DNA from 2 places in the Nordella sp. HKS 07 genome. Region 1 is predicted to be linked to the other one. Evidence: predicted binding sites of a transcription regulator. Region 1 holds the regulator's gene; the other holds the start of a gene.
The links. The regulator LexA, encoded in region 1, represses DNA repair genes until DNA is damaged. The targets are predictions, from matches to a motif close to TGTTCNNNNTGTGTTCNG.

Region 1 (7,373 bases):
AAGCTCACCCATCTCGACGACAAGGGCCACGCCCGCATGGTCGACGTCTCGGCCAAGGACGTGACGACGCGCCTCGCCACCGCGCGCGGCCGCATCGCCATGAATGCCGAGACATTGGCGATGATCACCGAAGGCCGCACCAAGAAGGGCGATGTGCTGGCGGCGGCGCGCATCGCCGGCATCATGGCGGCCAAGAAGACCCACGAGCTCATCCCGCTCTGCCATCCGCTGCTGATTTCGGGCGTCACGGTCGATTTCACGCCCGACGCCAAGGCTTCGGCCATCGAGGTCGAGGCCACCGTCAAGGTCGAGGGCAAGACCGGGGTCGAGATGGAGGCGCTCACCGCCGTGTCGGTCGCCTGCCTCACCATCTACGACATGTGCAAATCGGCCGACCGCGCCATGCGCATCGGCGATATCCGCCTCATCGAGAAGTCCGGCGGCAAGTCCGGCCATTTCACCGGAGACTGACAAAATGGCGCTCATGCCGGTCGGCGAGGCCAAGGACCGCATCCTGAAAGGCGCCAGGGCGCTGTCGCGCGAGACTGTCCGGTTGCATGAATGCGCCGGCCGGGTGCTCGCCGCCGATATCAAGGCCAGGCGCGACCAGCCCCCCTTCCCGGCTTCCGCTATGGACGGCTATGCGGTGCGCTTTGCCGATGTCACCGCCGTTCCTGCCCGGCTCGCGGTGATCGGCGCCGCCCCGGCCGGTCACGGCTTCGCGGGCACGGTCAAGTCCGGCCAGGCGGTGCGGATTTTCACTGGGGCGCCGGTGCCCAAGGGCGCCGACACGGTGGTCATCCAGGAGAGTACCGAAGCCGCAAATGACCATGTCGACATCACCGTGGCCGCCAAATTCGAGGGCCAGCATATAAGGCGCAAGGGCCTAGACTTTGCCAGGGGCCAGGACGTGCTCCGCAGAGGGACCCTTCTCGGGGCCCGCGAGATCGGACTGGCCGCAGCAATGAACTGGCCCGAGCTTCCGGTCACGAAGCGGCCGAGGGTCGCAATTTTCACGACCGGCGATGAACTGGTTTCCCCCGGCAACATGCCCAGGGCCGACCAGATCGTTTCCTCGAACAGCTTCGCTCTCGTGGCCTTTGTTCGCCGCTATGGCGGCGATGCGATCGACCTGGGCATCGTCCCGGACAATATCAAAGCCATTTCCAGGGCCGTCCGGAAGGCGGCCGGCGCAGATATCCTTCTGACGACCGGTGGCGCCTCGGTCGGGGATCACGACCTTGTACAGGCTGCCCTCAAGGCAGAGGGAATAGAGCTCGATTTCTGGAAAATCGCGCTCCGGCCCGGGAAACCGCTCATGTTCGCCCGCAAGGGCCGGCAACGGATTCTGGGCCTGCCGGGCAATCCCGTCTCAGCGTTCGTCTGCGCGCGGATTTTCCTCAAACCGCTGCTTCTCACCCTGCTCGGTCTTCCGCCGACCGACGACATCGTCAAGGCCCGGCTTGGATGCGATCTGCCGGCCAATGATCTGAGACAGGATTATCTTCGCGCCCGGGTCGCGCGCCGCAGCGATGGCGCTTACGAAGCCACCCCCCTGGCGGTTCAGGACTCGTCGATGCAGCGCGCCCTCACCGAGGCGCAGGGCCTCATCGTCCGGCCGCCTTTCGCCCCGGCCGCGTCCTCAGGCGACCTTATCGACCTGTTGCCGCTCGATTTTTGAACGACCGACCAGTTTCAGCTTGCCGAACCAAACGGGAACGCTTATTCTCGTTTTGTATTTGTTCCGATTCTTGCTGATCGACTTCCCCGGAACGTTCTTTGAACAGGTCACGCCATGCTGACACGCAAACAACTGGAACTTCTCCTTTTCATCAACGAGCGGCTTAAGGAAGACGGCGTGTCCCCCTCTTTCGAGGAGATGAAGGAAGCGCTGAACCTGCAGTCCAAATCCGGCATCCACCGGCTGATCCTCGCGCTCGAGGAGCGCGGCTTTCTCCGCCGCATGCCCAACCGGGCGCGGGCGCTCGAAGTCATGAAACTGCCGGACGCCCACAGCCCCAGCCTCTTGACAGCCAAACGGCCGGGCTTCAGTCCCAATGTCATCGAAGGCAATCTCGGCAAGGTGAAGCCGATCCCGCATGCCGGCAGTGGCGCGCCGCGGGCGGCCATTGTGCCGGTGATGGGCCGGATCGCCGCCGGCGTCCCCATCTCGGCCATCCAGGATCACTCGCACAATATCACCGTGCCTCCCGAAATGCTGGGCTCGGGCGAGCACTTCGCGCTCGAGGTCAAGGGCGACTCGATGATCAATGCCGGCATCTTCGACGGTGACACGGTGCTCATCCGCAAGGGCGACAGCGCCACCAATGGCGACATCGTCGTGGCGCTCGTCGACAATGAGGAAGCGACGCTGAAGCGGATCCGCAAGAAGGGCGATTCGATTGCGCTCGAAGCCGCCAATCCGGCTTACGAGACGCGTATCTTCGGCCCCGATCGCGTGAATGTGCAGGGCCGCCTCGTCGGACTCATCCGCAAATATTGATCTCTGTCCATTCTGGGCGGACGTGACAAGCCGGGCGCAATCCGCCCGGCTCTTTTTTGTCCAACGGCATGGGCATGCGCCGAGACCGCTTGAATCCGATTATTACTTAGAGGAATGTTTATTCCCGGTCACCGAGAAGCGGAGACGTGCATGAAGATGGCCTTCACGCTTGATGACCTGCCCCTCTGGCCTATGTCCTATCCCCCGCCGGGCTATTCTGCCGCCGGAATAGTCGAGGACATCAAGGCGGCGCTCGACCGTCACAAGATCAAAGGCGTATATGCCTTCGCCAACTCATGGTCCCTCATCAAGCACCCGGAATTCAGCGCGATTATGGATGGCTGGGTTGCCGACGGCCATCACGTCGCGAACCATACGCACAGTCACATCGAACTGAACGACGTCTCCGCTGAAACCTATATGGAGGACATCGATTTGGGAGAACGCTGCCTGATGCCATGGCTGGCAACGGCGCCGAAACGCTATTTCCGGCACCCACTATGTTACTGGGGTGACACAGAGGAAAAGCGCGATACGCTGCGCAACTTTCTCGCCGCGCAGAACTACGAGACGGCAGAGGTCACGAGCTGGCTTTACGAGTGGCGCTGGAACCGGGCCTATCTCAACTGCCGCGAGCAGGGCTATCATGAGGGAACGGCTCTTGTCCGGCGGACATTTCTGGAGTTTTCGCTGGCGCAGCTGCGCTATGACAATCTGAGCGCGCGCCGGTGGTTTGGACGGGAAATCACAGGCATCACGCTCGGACACACCTTGCCGTTTTTCGCCGATATCGCCGATGAGCTGTTCGGTCAGTTGATCAACGAGGGCGTGGAGTTTGTGCCGCTCGAGGAGGCAATGGCCGATCCGGCCTATGCAGCTGTGGCGAGCGTGCCGTCCGGCAAGTTCCTGGTCTATCAGCAGAAGCTGGCGGAAGCCGCGGGAAGACCCATCGCGATGATCGAGCCCGATTATCTCGCGCTATTCGAGACGATCACGCATATGGGGGCCGGCCGGAGCGGATAGCGTCGCATCAAACCTCATGCCGGCTGGGGGATCGAATGCCTCTCATCCCCCGCAGCGGATGAGGTCACCACCATTTCGGCGCTTCGAACTTTCCGGCCGCTTCCTCGATGGCATGGCCGACCTGGAACAACGTCTTTTCGTCGAAGGGCTTGCCGATGAGCTGCAGCCCCATGGGAAGTCCCTGCTCCGACAGGCCGCCCGGCACCGAGATGCCCGGCAAGCCCGCCATGTTCACCGTCACGGTGAAGATATCATTCAGATACATCTGCACCGGATCGGTGATCTCGCCGGGCGCGAAGGCCGGGCTCGGCGTCGCCGGGGTGAGCACCACGTCCACCTTGTCCCAGGCTTTGTCGAAGTCCTGCTTGATCAAGGTACGGACTTTCTGGGCGCGCACATAATAGGCATCGTAGTAGCCGGCCGAGAGCACATAGGTGCCGATCATCACGCGGCGCTGCACTTCGCGGCCGAAGCCCTTGGCGCGGGTATTCTCATACATCGACAGGATGTCGTCGCCCGGCACGCGCAGGCCATAGCGCACGCCGTCATAGCGGGCGAGATTGGACGAGGCTTCCGCCGGCGCCACGATGTAATAGGCCGGCAGTGCGTATTTGGTGTGCGGCAACGAGATCTCGACGATCTCGGCGCCCTGCTCTTTCAGCCACCTGGCGCCTCTGTCCCACAAAGCATCAATCTCGGCCGGCGTGCCGTCGACGCGGTATTCCTTCGGGATGCCGACACGCAGTCCCTTGATCGGCTTGCCGATGACGGCCTCGTAATCCGGAACCGGATGGTCGACCGACGTCGTGTCCTTGGCATCGACGCTCGCCATGGACTTGAGCAGGATCGCCGCGTCGCGCACATCGCGTGCGATGGGTCCCGCCTGGTCGAGCGACGAGGCGAAAGCAACGACGCCCCAGCGCGAGCAGCGGCCATAGGTCGGCTTGATGCCGACGGTGCCGGTGAAAGCGGCGGGCTGACGGATCGAGCCGCCGGTATCGGTGGCGGTGGCGCCGGCGCAGATATGCGCGGCAACCGCCGAAGCGGAGCCGCCGGACGATCCGCCCGGCACCAGAGCCGCATTGGAATTCTTGCGGCGCCAGGGGTTGATCACATTGCCGTAGTAGCTCGTCTCGTTCGACGAGCCCATGGCGAACTCGTCCATGTTCAGCTTGCCCAGCATCACGGCGCCGTCGCGCCACAGATTGGTGGTGACGGTCGATTCATAAGTCGGCTTGAAGCCGTCGAGCACATGGCTCGCCGCCTGGGTATGGACGCCTTTGGTGGCGAAGAGATCCTTGATGCCGAGCGGTATGCCTTCGAGGGTCCCCGCCTCACCCTTGGCGATCCGGGCGTCGGAAGCAGCCGCCATGGCGCGCGCCTGATCCGGCGTTTCGACGACATAGGCGTTGAGGACGCGCGCCTTGGCCATCGCGTCGAGATACGCATCGGTCAATTCGCGCGCCGAGAAGGACTTCTTCTTCAGGCCGTCACGGGCGGCGGAAATGGTCAGGGAGGTAAGATTGGTCATCGAGAATTATTCCACCACTTTCGGAACCATGAAGAACTCGTCTTCGGCCGCGGGGGCATTTTGCGTCACTTGCTTGGCATAATGGCCGTCGGTCACCACGTCCTGGCGCTTTTTCATCTTCATGGCGACGACGGAGGTCAAAGGCTCGACGCCCGCGACGTCAACCTCGTTCAGCTGTTCGATCCAATGCAGGATCGAATTGAGCTCGCCTTCGAGGCGCGGCACATCCTCCTCGCTCACCTTGATGCGCGCCAGATGCGCGATACGCCGCACGGTTTTCTGATCGACCGACATGTTTCAACTCTTCTGGAAAACAGGGGCGCTCAATAACACCCGCTCACCCGACCTGCAACCCGGGGCCGGCTAGGGCCTTCTCAGCCGCCTAGCGGGCTCTTCTGCCGCCCTTGCGCATCGAAATTCTCATCATGGAGCCAGGCTTGGAATCTGGCCGCCATGGCCGGCCACTCCTTGTCGATCATCGCATACCAGGCCGTGTCGCGGTTGCGGCCCTTGACGATCAGATGCTGGCGGAAAATGCCCTCATAGGTGAAGCCGAAGCGCTCGGCCGCCTTGCGGGACGGCGCATTCATGGAATGACATTTCCATTCGAGACGGCGTACGCCCAGATCGTCGAAACAGTGACGCATCATGAGGAAAATGGCTTCCGTCGCCTCGCGGGTGCGCTGCAAGGCGGGCGCCATCCAGATATGGCCGATCTCGATCACGCCATTCGCCTTATCGAGCCGCATGAAAGCGCCCATGCCGGCGGCCTTGCCGGTGTCACGGCGAATGAAGGCGTAGAACCATGGGTCGCGGCTCTCCTCCTGCTTCGCGAGCCAGGCCTCGAAGGTCGCGAAATCGGCGAACGGCCCATATCCCATATAGGTCCAGATGGCCCCGTCCGGATCGCTCGTGGCGAAGGATTCGTAGAGGTCTCGGCCATGTAGGGCGGCGACGACCGGCTCGAGCCTAGTCCAGCGGCCGAACAGCGGGCGCTGATCGGGGGCCAGTCCCGGTGGCACGGGATCAACAACAGGGCCGACAGGTCGTTTGCGGTCTGACATGGCCCCAAGCTTATGTCCGGGTTTGCGCTCACACGCAATTCCCGCTTATCTTCTATGGTAATGACAAGAAAACGCCTGGATCCCGTCGACGTCGTGATCATCGGTTCTGGCTGCGGCGGGGCGGCATTCGCCTGGCAGCTCAAGCGCCGGTCCCCGCATCTCAAGATCGTCTGTCTCGAGCGCGGCGGTTGGCCCGATCCGCTCCGGATGCCGGCCAAGACCATGCGCTGGCAGCGCGCAATCATGGAGGACTGGGCCTCCAATCCCAATCTGCGCCTCAGAGCGGGCGGCTATCGTGGCTCCAACGACTATCCCGTCGATGAGGAAAACTCCGTATTCAAGCCGCTGATGTGGAACGGCGTCGGCGGCTCGACGGTCGCCTGGGCGGCGCATTTTCCACGCCTCCACCCCTCCGATTTCCGCGTCCGCAGCCTCGACGGCGTGGCCGACGACTGGCCCTTCGACTATTTCGATCTCGAGCCCTGGTACGATCTCAATGACGAGATCATGGGCGTGGCAGGCCTCGATGGCGATCCGGCCTATCCACCGAAGAGCCGGCGTGCCATGCCGCCTCTCTCTTTCGGGACCGTGGCCAATCGCGCGGCGCGCGCCTTCAGCGATCTCGGCTGGCACTGGTGGCCGGTCGACGCGGCGATCAACTCCATCCCGCATGACGGGCGCGATGCCTGCAACCATTGCGGGCCATGCCTCATCGGCTGCATTCCCAAGGCCAAGGCCTCGGTCGATCTCACCTATTGGCCGAAGGCGATCCAGCTCGGCGTCGAGCTCAGAACCATCGCGATGGCCCGGCAGATCGAGATCGAGGCGGGCCGCGCCACCGGCGTCGTCTATGCCGACCGCGCCGATGAGGAGCATTTCCTGCCCGCGCAAGCCGTCGTCATGGCCGGCAATGGCATCGGCACCGCACGGCTGCTCCTCGCTTCGGGTGTGGAGAGTCCGGCGCTCGGCCGCAATCTCATGTTTCATCCCGCCGCCTATGTGCGCGGCATCTTCAAGGATCGCCTCGACGGGCCTGTCGGCCCGGTCGGCTGCTCCATCTATTCGCATGAATTCTACGAGACCGACCGCGCCCGCGGCTTCGAGCGTGGCGTTCATTTGCAGCTGTCACGCGAGAACGCGCCCCTCGTCCAGGCCTCCCGGCTGTCCCCCTTTGGGGTCCTGAGCCGCAGGCTCAGTTGCGCGAGGAATTCCTCCATACGATGCCGATCCTGGTGCTCGCCGAGGATCTCCC
Region 2 (7,373 bases), 390 kb from region 1:
ATCACCTCGTCGATATTGGCGACCGCGATGGCGAGGCCGACCAAGATATGGGCGCGGTCGCGCGCCTTGTTCAGGAGGAATTTCGTGCGCCGGGTGACGACCTCCTCGCGGAAGCCGATAAAGGCCTGGATCAGGTCCTTGACGTTGAGCAGCTCGGGCCGTCCGCCGATCAGCGCGATATTGTTCACGCCGAACGTCGTCTGCAGCGGCGAGAACCGATAAAGCTGATTCAGCACCACGTCCGCCATCGCGTCGCGCTTGAGCTCGACCACGACGCGCATGCCGTGACGATCGCTTTCGTCGCGGATGTCTGAGATGCCTTCGATCTTCTTCTCGCGTACCAGTTCGGCGATCTTCTCGATCATCGTCGCCTTGTTCACCTGATAGGGGATCTCGTGGATGATGAGAGCCTCGCGCTCCTTGCGCAGTTCCTCGGTCGTGACCTTGCCGCGCATGACGATCGAGCCGCGCCCGGTATGCATCGCCGACTTGATGCCGGCGCGCCCGAGGATGATGGCGCCGGTCGGGAAATCGGGTCCCGGGATGATGTTCATCAATTCGTCGATGGTAATGCCGGGATTGTCGATCGTGGCGATGGTGCCGTCGACCACCTCGCCCAGATTATGCGGCGCCATGTTGGTGGCCATGCCGACCGCGATGCCGCCCGAGCCATTGACGAGCAGATTGGGATATTTCGCCGGAAGGACCGTCGGCTCGTGGAATTCGTTGGAATAGTTGGCGACGAAATTTACCGTGTCCTTGTCGAGATCGTCGAGCAAGGGCATGGCGGCCTTGGCGAGGCGGGCTTCGGTGTAGCGTTCGGCCGCCGGAGGATCGCCGTCGACGGAGCCGAAATTGCCCTGCCCGTCGATCAAGGGCAGACGCAAAGAGAAATCCTGCGCCAGACGCACCAGCGCGTCATAGATCGCGAGATTGCCGTGCGGATGGTACTTACCCATCACGTCGCCGGTGACGCGCGCCGACTTCTTATGTGCCTTGTCGGGCGTGAACCCGTTCTCATGCATCGTGTAGAGGATGCGCCGGTGCACCGGCTTCAAGCCGTCGCGCACGTCGGGAAGTGCACGCGACACGATCACGCTCATCGCGTAATCGAGATAGCTCTTCTTCATCTCCTCTTCGATGGAGATAGGCGTGATTTCACCCGGATTGCCGGAAGAATTCGGATCGTTCTTGTCGTCGTTGTCGGCCACGGGAATCCTGAAGGAATAACGCTCTGCATAAACCGTCCGAGAAGGCCTGGGAGGCCTCGTTTCTGGAAACGATCTCGAGCGGCTAAGCATATTAGCCGCCCAGACCTGTCAGAAGCAATGCCAAGCACATGAAAACTGGGCCAAAAATACCGGTTTTACGGGGCTGAATCAGGCCTTGAAATCAAGGCCTTGCGACGGCCTCGCCAGCATGCAGGGCGGCTGCCCCGACGACCCCTGCGGAAGCTCTGAGCTGACTCGACAGAACCGGGAGATCCCGGCACTCCTCGGCCCAGATATAGGCCGGTATCTTGTCCTTGAGCATGGCGAAGTAGCGCGGCGCCGTGCCGAGCCCCCCCGCCGATCACCACGCCATGGGGATCGATCAGATTGATCACCTGGCCGATGGCGCTGGCGAGCGCTGTGGTCGCCTCGTCCAGCAGCGCCTCTCCTTCAGGCCCCGCTTCCGCCTCAACCATCATGCGGGCGGTGGCGGCACGCCCGGTGCGGGCTTCATAGGCCTCACTCATGCCGAGCCCGGAGGCGAAGGCCTCAAGATTGAATGTCGTGCGCTGGCCGGTCGTCGCGGCAAAGGAAACGAGATCGCTCGAGGCGAAATGGATCGCGAAACCACGAGCACCGCGCTCGATGCGGCCGCCGCGGCAGACCGCGCAGCTCAAACCCGTGCCGATCGACACAAAGATGAAACTCGGCAATGAGCGGCCATGCCCGTACCGCAATTCGGCCAAGGCCGCTAGGCGCACGTCGCTCTCGACCCTGACCGGAGCGAAGCGGGACAGGGCTTGCGGCAGGTCGACGCCACGCCAGTCGGCAATCCATTGGCTGGCCGGCGTGCCATCGAGCCGGACCAGTTCCGGCAAGCCGATGCCCAGGCCCTGCCACCGGACATCCGAACGTGTCGCCGCGTCGTCGATCCGCAGGACGGCGTCACCGATGGCAGCGATCACGGCCTGAGCGCCCTGCCCGCGTGGTGTCGGCAATTCCATGCGCTCGATGAGCCGGCCGGTATCGAGCTCCACGAGGCCGGCAGCAATCTTGGTGCCGCCTACATCGGCGCCGATGGCCCAGCGCGTCATTTTCCGGCTGCCGATGTGTCGGCGAGTATTTCGGCTCCCCGACATATGCAGACCACGCTGGCGGGCCAGTCGGGATCGTAGTCGTGCGCCGCTGCAAGCTTCTCGAAAGCCAGACGCTTACCGTCGCCCCAGACGATCATCGCAGCCGCCTTGGAGTGGCGTGCGATCGTATCGATGCCGACCGTCACGCCAAACCGCGGCACCTCGTCGAGGCTCCGGAAATCGGGAAAGGTCTTCATGTTGTCGCGCCGGGTATCTTCGGCCAGCGGCACGATGCGCGAACGGCTGTCGCGCGCGCTCCCTTTTGGATTGAAGGCCACATGGCCGTCGCTCGCTCCCGAGGCGAGAATGAAAAGGTCGATGCCCCCGCCTCGGCTATCCGCGCATCATAGGCCTGAGGATCCCGTGGATCCGGAAACCAGACTTGCGCCGCGGGGATACGGAACCCTTCCGCAAGCGCTTCGTTCAGTACGCCGACGATTTCCACTTGCGCGAAGCGCCGGCAGGAGAAATGGCTGTTCTCCGGCACATGATCGAGCCCGGAGCCGGTCTCGACCAGATAGTCGTCCATCATCACGATGACCAGGTGACTGAGGTCTCTGGGCCGCTTGGCGAGCGCCTGTCCCATGGCCTGATAGACGGGTCGCGGCGAACGGCCGCCCGGACAGCCCAGCAGGAAGAGCCGGCCGGCCGCTTTCGCCTGATCGATGAGAGCGAGCAGCCGCTCCGCGAAAACACGTCCCAGAATGTCAACATCATGGAAAATCTGCGGCGTGATCGCGTTCATGCAAGGCTCATCTCTCGGAAGGGATCTCGGTGACAAGACGATATAGATATTTCGCACCGCTTTGCCGAGATCAATTCTGCGGCTACAGATGGGGGCAACCGCACTCAGGTCCCGCGCCGAAAGTGCCGGAGGAGACTTGTCGCATTTTCGGTCGGATCAGATGAACCCCAAGGCATACGGGCTGGCAACTCTGCTTCTTCTCTTCTCGCAATGGTACGTGATGGCCGAGTCCGCGCCGGACACCCTCACTTTCGCGTGGCCTGTCGACGGCGCCGTCAAGCGCAGTTTCGGCGCGCCCGATACAGAAGGCGGCACGCTGCAGGGCATTGCTCTTGCGCCGAAGAAAGGCGCCGTCCGCGCCGCCGCGGATGCCGTTGTCGTCTATGCCGGGCCTTTTCGCAACTATGGCGAGCTGCTGATTCTCAAGCATGGCTGCGGATATCAGACCGTCGTTGCCGGGGCCGCGCGGTTGTCCGTGACCATTGGACAAAAGGTGCGCCTCGGTGAAGAGATCGGCATGCTGGCCGAGCCGTCAGAGAAAGAGCAGGACGTCTATTTCGAACTGCGGCGCGACGGCGTTCCCGCCGACCCTGCACTTGTGATGCCTGGGCCAGGCTCAAGCGCCTCGCGCATCGTCACCTGCGGCGATGTCGCCACTGCCGAGGCAAAGCCCGCCAGCCAGACAGACGCGATCGAGAGTTCGAAGACGCCCTCCTCCGATTCTCCGGCACTCCCACAGAAATCCGATGTGAAGATCGTCTGGACGGGAAATTTCCCGTGGCCGGCGCGCGGCGAAGTTCTGCAGCTCTTTGACGCAAAAACGACCGAAGGCATCAATATCGCGATGCCGGAAGGCACCAAAGTCAAAGCGGTCGCGAAAGGTATCGTGATCTATGCGGGCGGCGAACTCAAAGCGCTGGGCACACGGTTCTGGTGCGTCATGAGGACAGCCTGGTGACCGTCTACGGCTATCTCCGCGAGCTAAAGGTACGGCGCGGACAGCAAGTCCGACGTGGCGAAGTCATCGGCGAATCCGGGAAGAGCGGTGACGCCCCCCGGCCAATGCTGCATTTTCAGGTGCGAAAGAAGTCGGCGCCCGTCGATCCGGCCGCGTATCTGGCCAAGCCCTGATCTGTCAGGAATTCGTCGGCCACCGGAGGATCGACGATGATCGGACCGTTGCACCAGCAAGAGAGTCGGCCTGCCCGCGGTAACGCAGGCAGGCCTTCGGTTCAGAACGGCACTTCGTCGTCGAGGTCGCGGGCGAAATTCTGCTGCGGCCGGCCGCCACCACCGCTGCGCGGACGCTCCATCGGGCTCGACTGGCCGAAGCTGTCGCCATTGCCGAAGCCGGCGCTGTCGCCGCCGCCGCTGCGCCCATCGAGCATGGTGAGCTCGCCGCGATATTGCTGCAGCACCACTTCCGTCGAATACTTCTCCACCCCGTCCTTGTCGGTGTATTTGCGCGTCTGCAGCTGGCCCTCGAGATAGACCTTGGCGCCCTTCTTCAGATACTGCTCGGCGACCTTCGCCAGATTCTCGTTGAAGATGACGACGCGGTGCCACTCGGTGCGCTCCTTGCGCTCACCCGTCTGCTTGTCCTTCCAGTTTTCCGACGTCGCGATCGACAGATTGACGATCGGACGGCCGTCCTGGGTGTGACGCACCTCCGGATCCTTGCCGAGATTTCCCACCAGAATAACTTTGTTCACCGATCCGGCCATATCCGCTTCTCCTTGCTTTCCGGGCACCAGCGCTTGCGCGCCAATCATGATTGTTGTTCAGGCACGGTGATCACCCAAACCCGCTTTCCGTTCCACTGCGGATCGAATGTTATCCCCCGCAAATATGTTCTCTTTATGTTCCAAACGCAAGCGGTATAAGGGGTGATCTGTCAAACAAGAGGTTCCCATGCTGAAGCAGATCGAAACCGACCTGGCCCCGAAACCCTTCTCCAATTATGCGCAGGCCGTCGAGGTGGCGCCGGGCGCTCGCCATCTCTTCGTCGCCGGACAGGTAGGCGCCGATCCGGCCTCTGGAAAGATTCCCGACAGCGCCGAGGAGCAGCACCGTCTCGCCTGGGCCAATGTGCTGGGCATATTGAAGGCGGCCGGCATGGACCACCGAGCGATCGTCGATGCCCGCGTCTTCATCACCGACCGTTCGCAGATCGGGCTCTACCGGCAGGTGCGGGACGAGGTGCTCAAGGGCCACAAAGCGGCGGCGACCTTGCTGGTGGTCGCGGGCCTGGCCGATCCCAGGCTGGTCGTAGAGGTTACCGTCATTGCAGCGGCCCCGGTATAGATCACGATCGCTTCAGGTCCGGCTTCGGGCCTGAAGCGATAAACGTGATCGAAAACTTTGTATGGCGCGTGACGGGAGCCGCATCCAAGGTCAGGTCGAAGATCAGCCGCGGACGAAGGGCTTGAACAAGGAGAAGCTCTTCGGCTCGGCGCCGGTCTTCTCAGTTGCAACATGAGCCGGATGCTTCTGATCCTGCATCATAGCCGCGTTGTAAACATTTGAATAAGCTTCGAAAATCCAGTTCATGATCAATCTCCTTTTCTTGTTCTAAGCAATCTCTGTATGGTCTGAAAATAGCCAATTCGCGCTTGCACCACAAACGGCATTATCCTACGCTATCTGTAAGGAAAACTTACAGGACACCCCATGGCCCGGCGCCTGCCGTCGCTCAACGCCCTTCGTGCCTTCGAGGCCGCCGCCCGGCATGAGAGCTTCACGAACGCCGCCGCCGAGCTGTTCGTGACCCATGCGGCGGTGAGCCGTCATATTCGTGAATTGGAGGAATGGCTCGGCACCGATCTCTTCAACCGCACCGGCCGGGGCGTCGAGCTGACCGATGCGGGACGCCGCTACGGCGCCCGCCTCACCCCCCTCTTCGACAATATGGCGCAAGCGACGATCGAAGCCGCGGCCCAGGGCAAAGTGCGCACGCTCAATGTCTCGGTGGAGCCCTCGATCGCCTCGCGCTGGCTGGTGCCGCGTCTCGGCCGCTTCAATGAGCTCCATCCCGATATCGAGCTCGACATCGATCCCGAGAACCGTCTCGTCGACTTCCGCTCCGACAAGGCCGATCTCGGCATCCGCTATGGCCTCGGTCGCTGGCCCGATGTCGAAATCCAGAAGCTCGTCTCGGATGTCGAGATTTTTCCTGTCTGCAGCCCGCGTCTCATCAAGGATGCGGGGCCCCTCAGCCCCGGCGATCTCGCCGACTACAATCTGCTGCATGAGAGCCGCAAACAATATTGGACCGACTGGCTCCACGCGGCGGGCATCAAGGGCGTCGAGGACTGGCGCGGCACCGTCTTCCAGGGCCATCTCGCCATCGAGGCGGCGGAAGCGGGTCAGGGTTTCGCGCTCGGCGACATGATCCTGTGCACCGACGCCATGACCGAAGGCCGCCTGGCGCGCCCCTTCGCGCTCGACATCAAGGATCATGGCGGCTACTTCATCGTACGCGCAAAAGGGTCTAAGGAATCAGCCCCGGCGCGCGCCTTCCGCGAGTGGCTGCAGGCCGAGATGGCCGAAACGCAGCGGAAGTTCGCGAGCATCAAGAGCGCGTCCACGAAGAAATAGGCCTGCCATGCCCAGAAAGAAATATGACTGCCTGAAGTGCCCCGGCTATTGCTGCTCCTATCCTGTCATCGAGGTGAAGGACCGCGACGCGGCGCGCATCGCCAAGCATTTCGATATTCCCCTACAGATCGCCGAGAAGAAGTACTTCAAGTCTTCCTACGGCTATAAGCGCGTGATGCGGCGCAAGAAGGACAAGCATTTCGGCCGCATCTGCCAGTTCTTCGACACCGAGGCGCGCCGCTGCACCATCTATGAAGCAAGGCCCTGGGCCTGCCGCGACTATCCCGGCAAGGACAATTGCGGCTATTGGGACTTCCTCGCCTTCGAGCGCAACGCGCAGGAAGACGACGACTACATCTCGACCACCTTCCACAACGAGAGATGACCGGGCCCGCCAATTTCCTCAAATTGGCGGAGCTTACTGCGGCCGAGCGCCGGCGCTGTCTGGCGCGCACCGAAAGCGATCTCGGGCCCTATCTCGAGAAAGCGGCGCCCATCGTCGCGGCCGTGGCGCAGGAAGGCGATGAGGCGGTGGCGAGATTCACCCGGCAGTTCGACAAGGCGCCGGTCTCCGCCGACAATCTGGCGGCGACGCCGGACGATTTCCGCCATGCCCGGAAATCTCTGGCACCCGACATCAGCGCGGCCATCGCCTTCGCGGCCCGCAACATTACGAAATTCCAT

Region 2: the regulator LexA is predicted to act here: its motif matches at 4,942-4,959, upstream of G5V57_RS29320 (single-stranded DNA-binding protein).

Annotation. Positions count from the first base shown of each region.
Region 1 covers NZ_CP049258.1:5,815,353-5,822,725, reverse strand. The annotation lists gene moaC (cyclic pyranopterin monophosphate synthase MoaC) at 1-471, shown strand, start outside; gene glp (gephyrin-like molybdotransferase Glp) at 476-1,681, shown strand; gene lexA (transcriptional repressor LexA) at 1,796-2,503, shown strand; gene G5V57_RS27385 (polysaccharide deacetylase family protein) at 2,654-3,526, shown strand; gene gatA (Asp-tRNA(Asn)/Glu-tRNA(Gln) amidotransferase subunit GatA) at 3,591-5,057, opposite strand; gene gatC (Asp-tRNA(Asn)/Glu-tRNA(Gln) amidotransferase subunit GatC) at 5,064-5,351, opposite strand; gene G5V57_RS27370 (GNAT family N-acetyltransferase) at 5,432-6,121, opposite strand; gene G5V57_RS27365 (GMC family oxidoreductase N-terminal domain-containing protein) at 6,215-7,373, shown strand, end outside; gene G5V57_RS34005 (GMC family oxidoreductase) at 7,342-7,373, shown strand, end outside.
Region 2 covers NZ_CP049258.1:6,208,239-6,215,611, forward strand. The annotation lists gene gyrA (DNA gyrase subunit A) at 1-1,211, opposite strand, end outside; gene G5V57_RS29300 (ROK family protein) at 1,367-2,305, opposite strand; gene G5V57_RS29305 (hypothetical protein) at 2,302-2,544, opposite strand; gene G5V57_RS29310 (6-phosphogluconolactonase) at 2,541-3,092, opposite strand; gene G5V57_RS34645 (murein hydrolase activator EnvC) at 3,253-4,050, shown strand; gene G5V57_RS34650 (peptidoglycan DD-metalloendopeptidase family protein) at 4,047-4,223, shown strand; gene G5V57_RS29320 (single-stranded DNA-binding protein) at 4,325-4,816, opposite strand; gene G5V57_RS29325 (RidA family protein) at 5,004-5,396, shown strand; gene G5V57_RS29330 (hypothetical protein) at 5,499-5,642, opposite strand; gene gcvA (transcriptional regulator GcvA) at 5,763-6,689, shown strand; gene G5V57_RS29340 (YkgJ family cysteine cluster protein) at 6,697-7,074, shown strand; gene hisD (histidinol dehydrogenase) at 7,071-7,373, shown strand, end outside.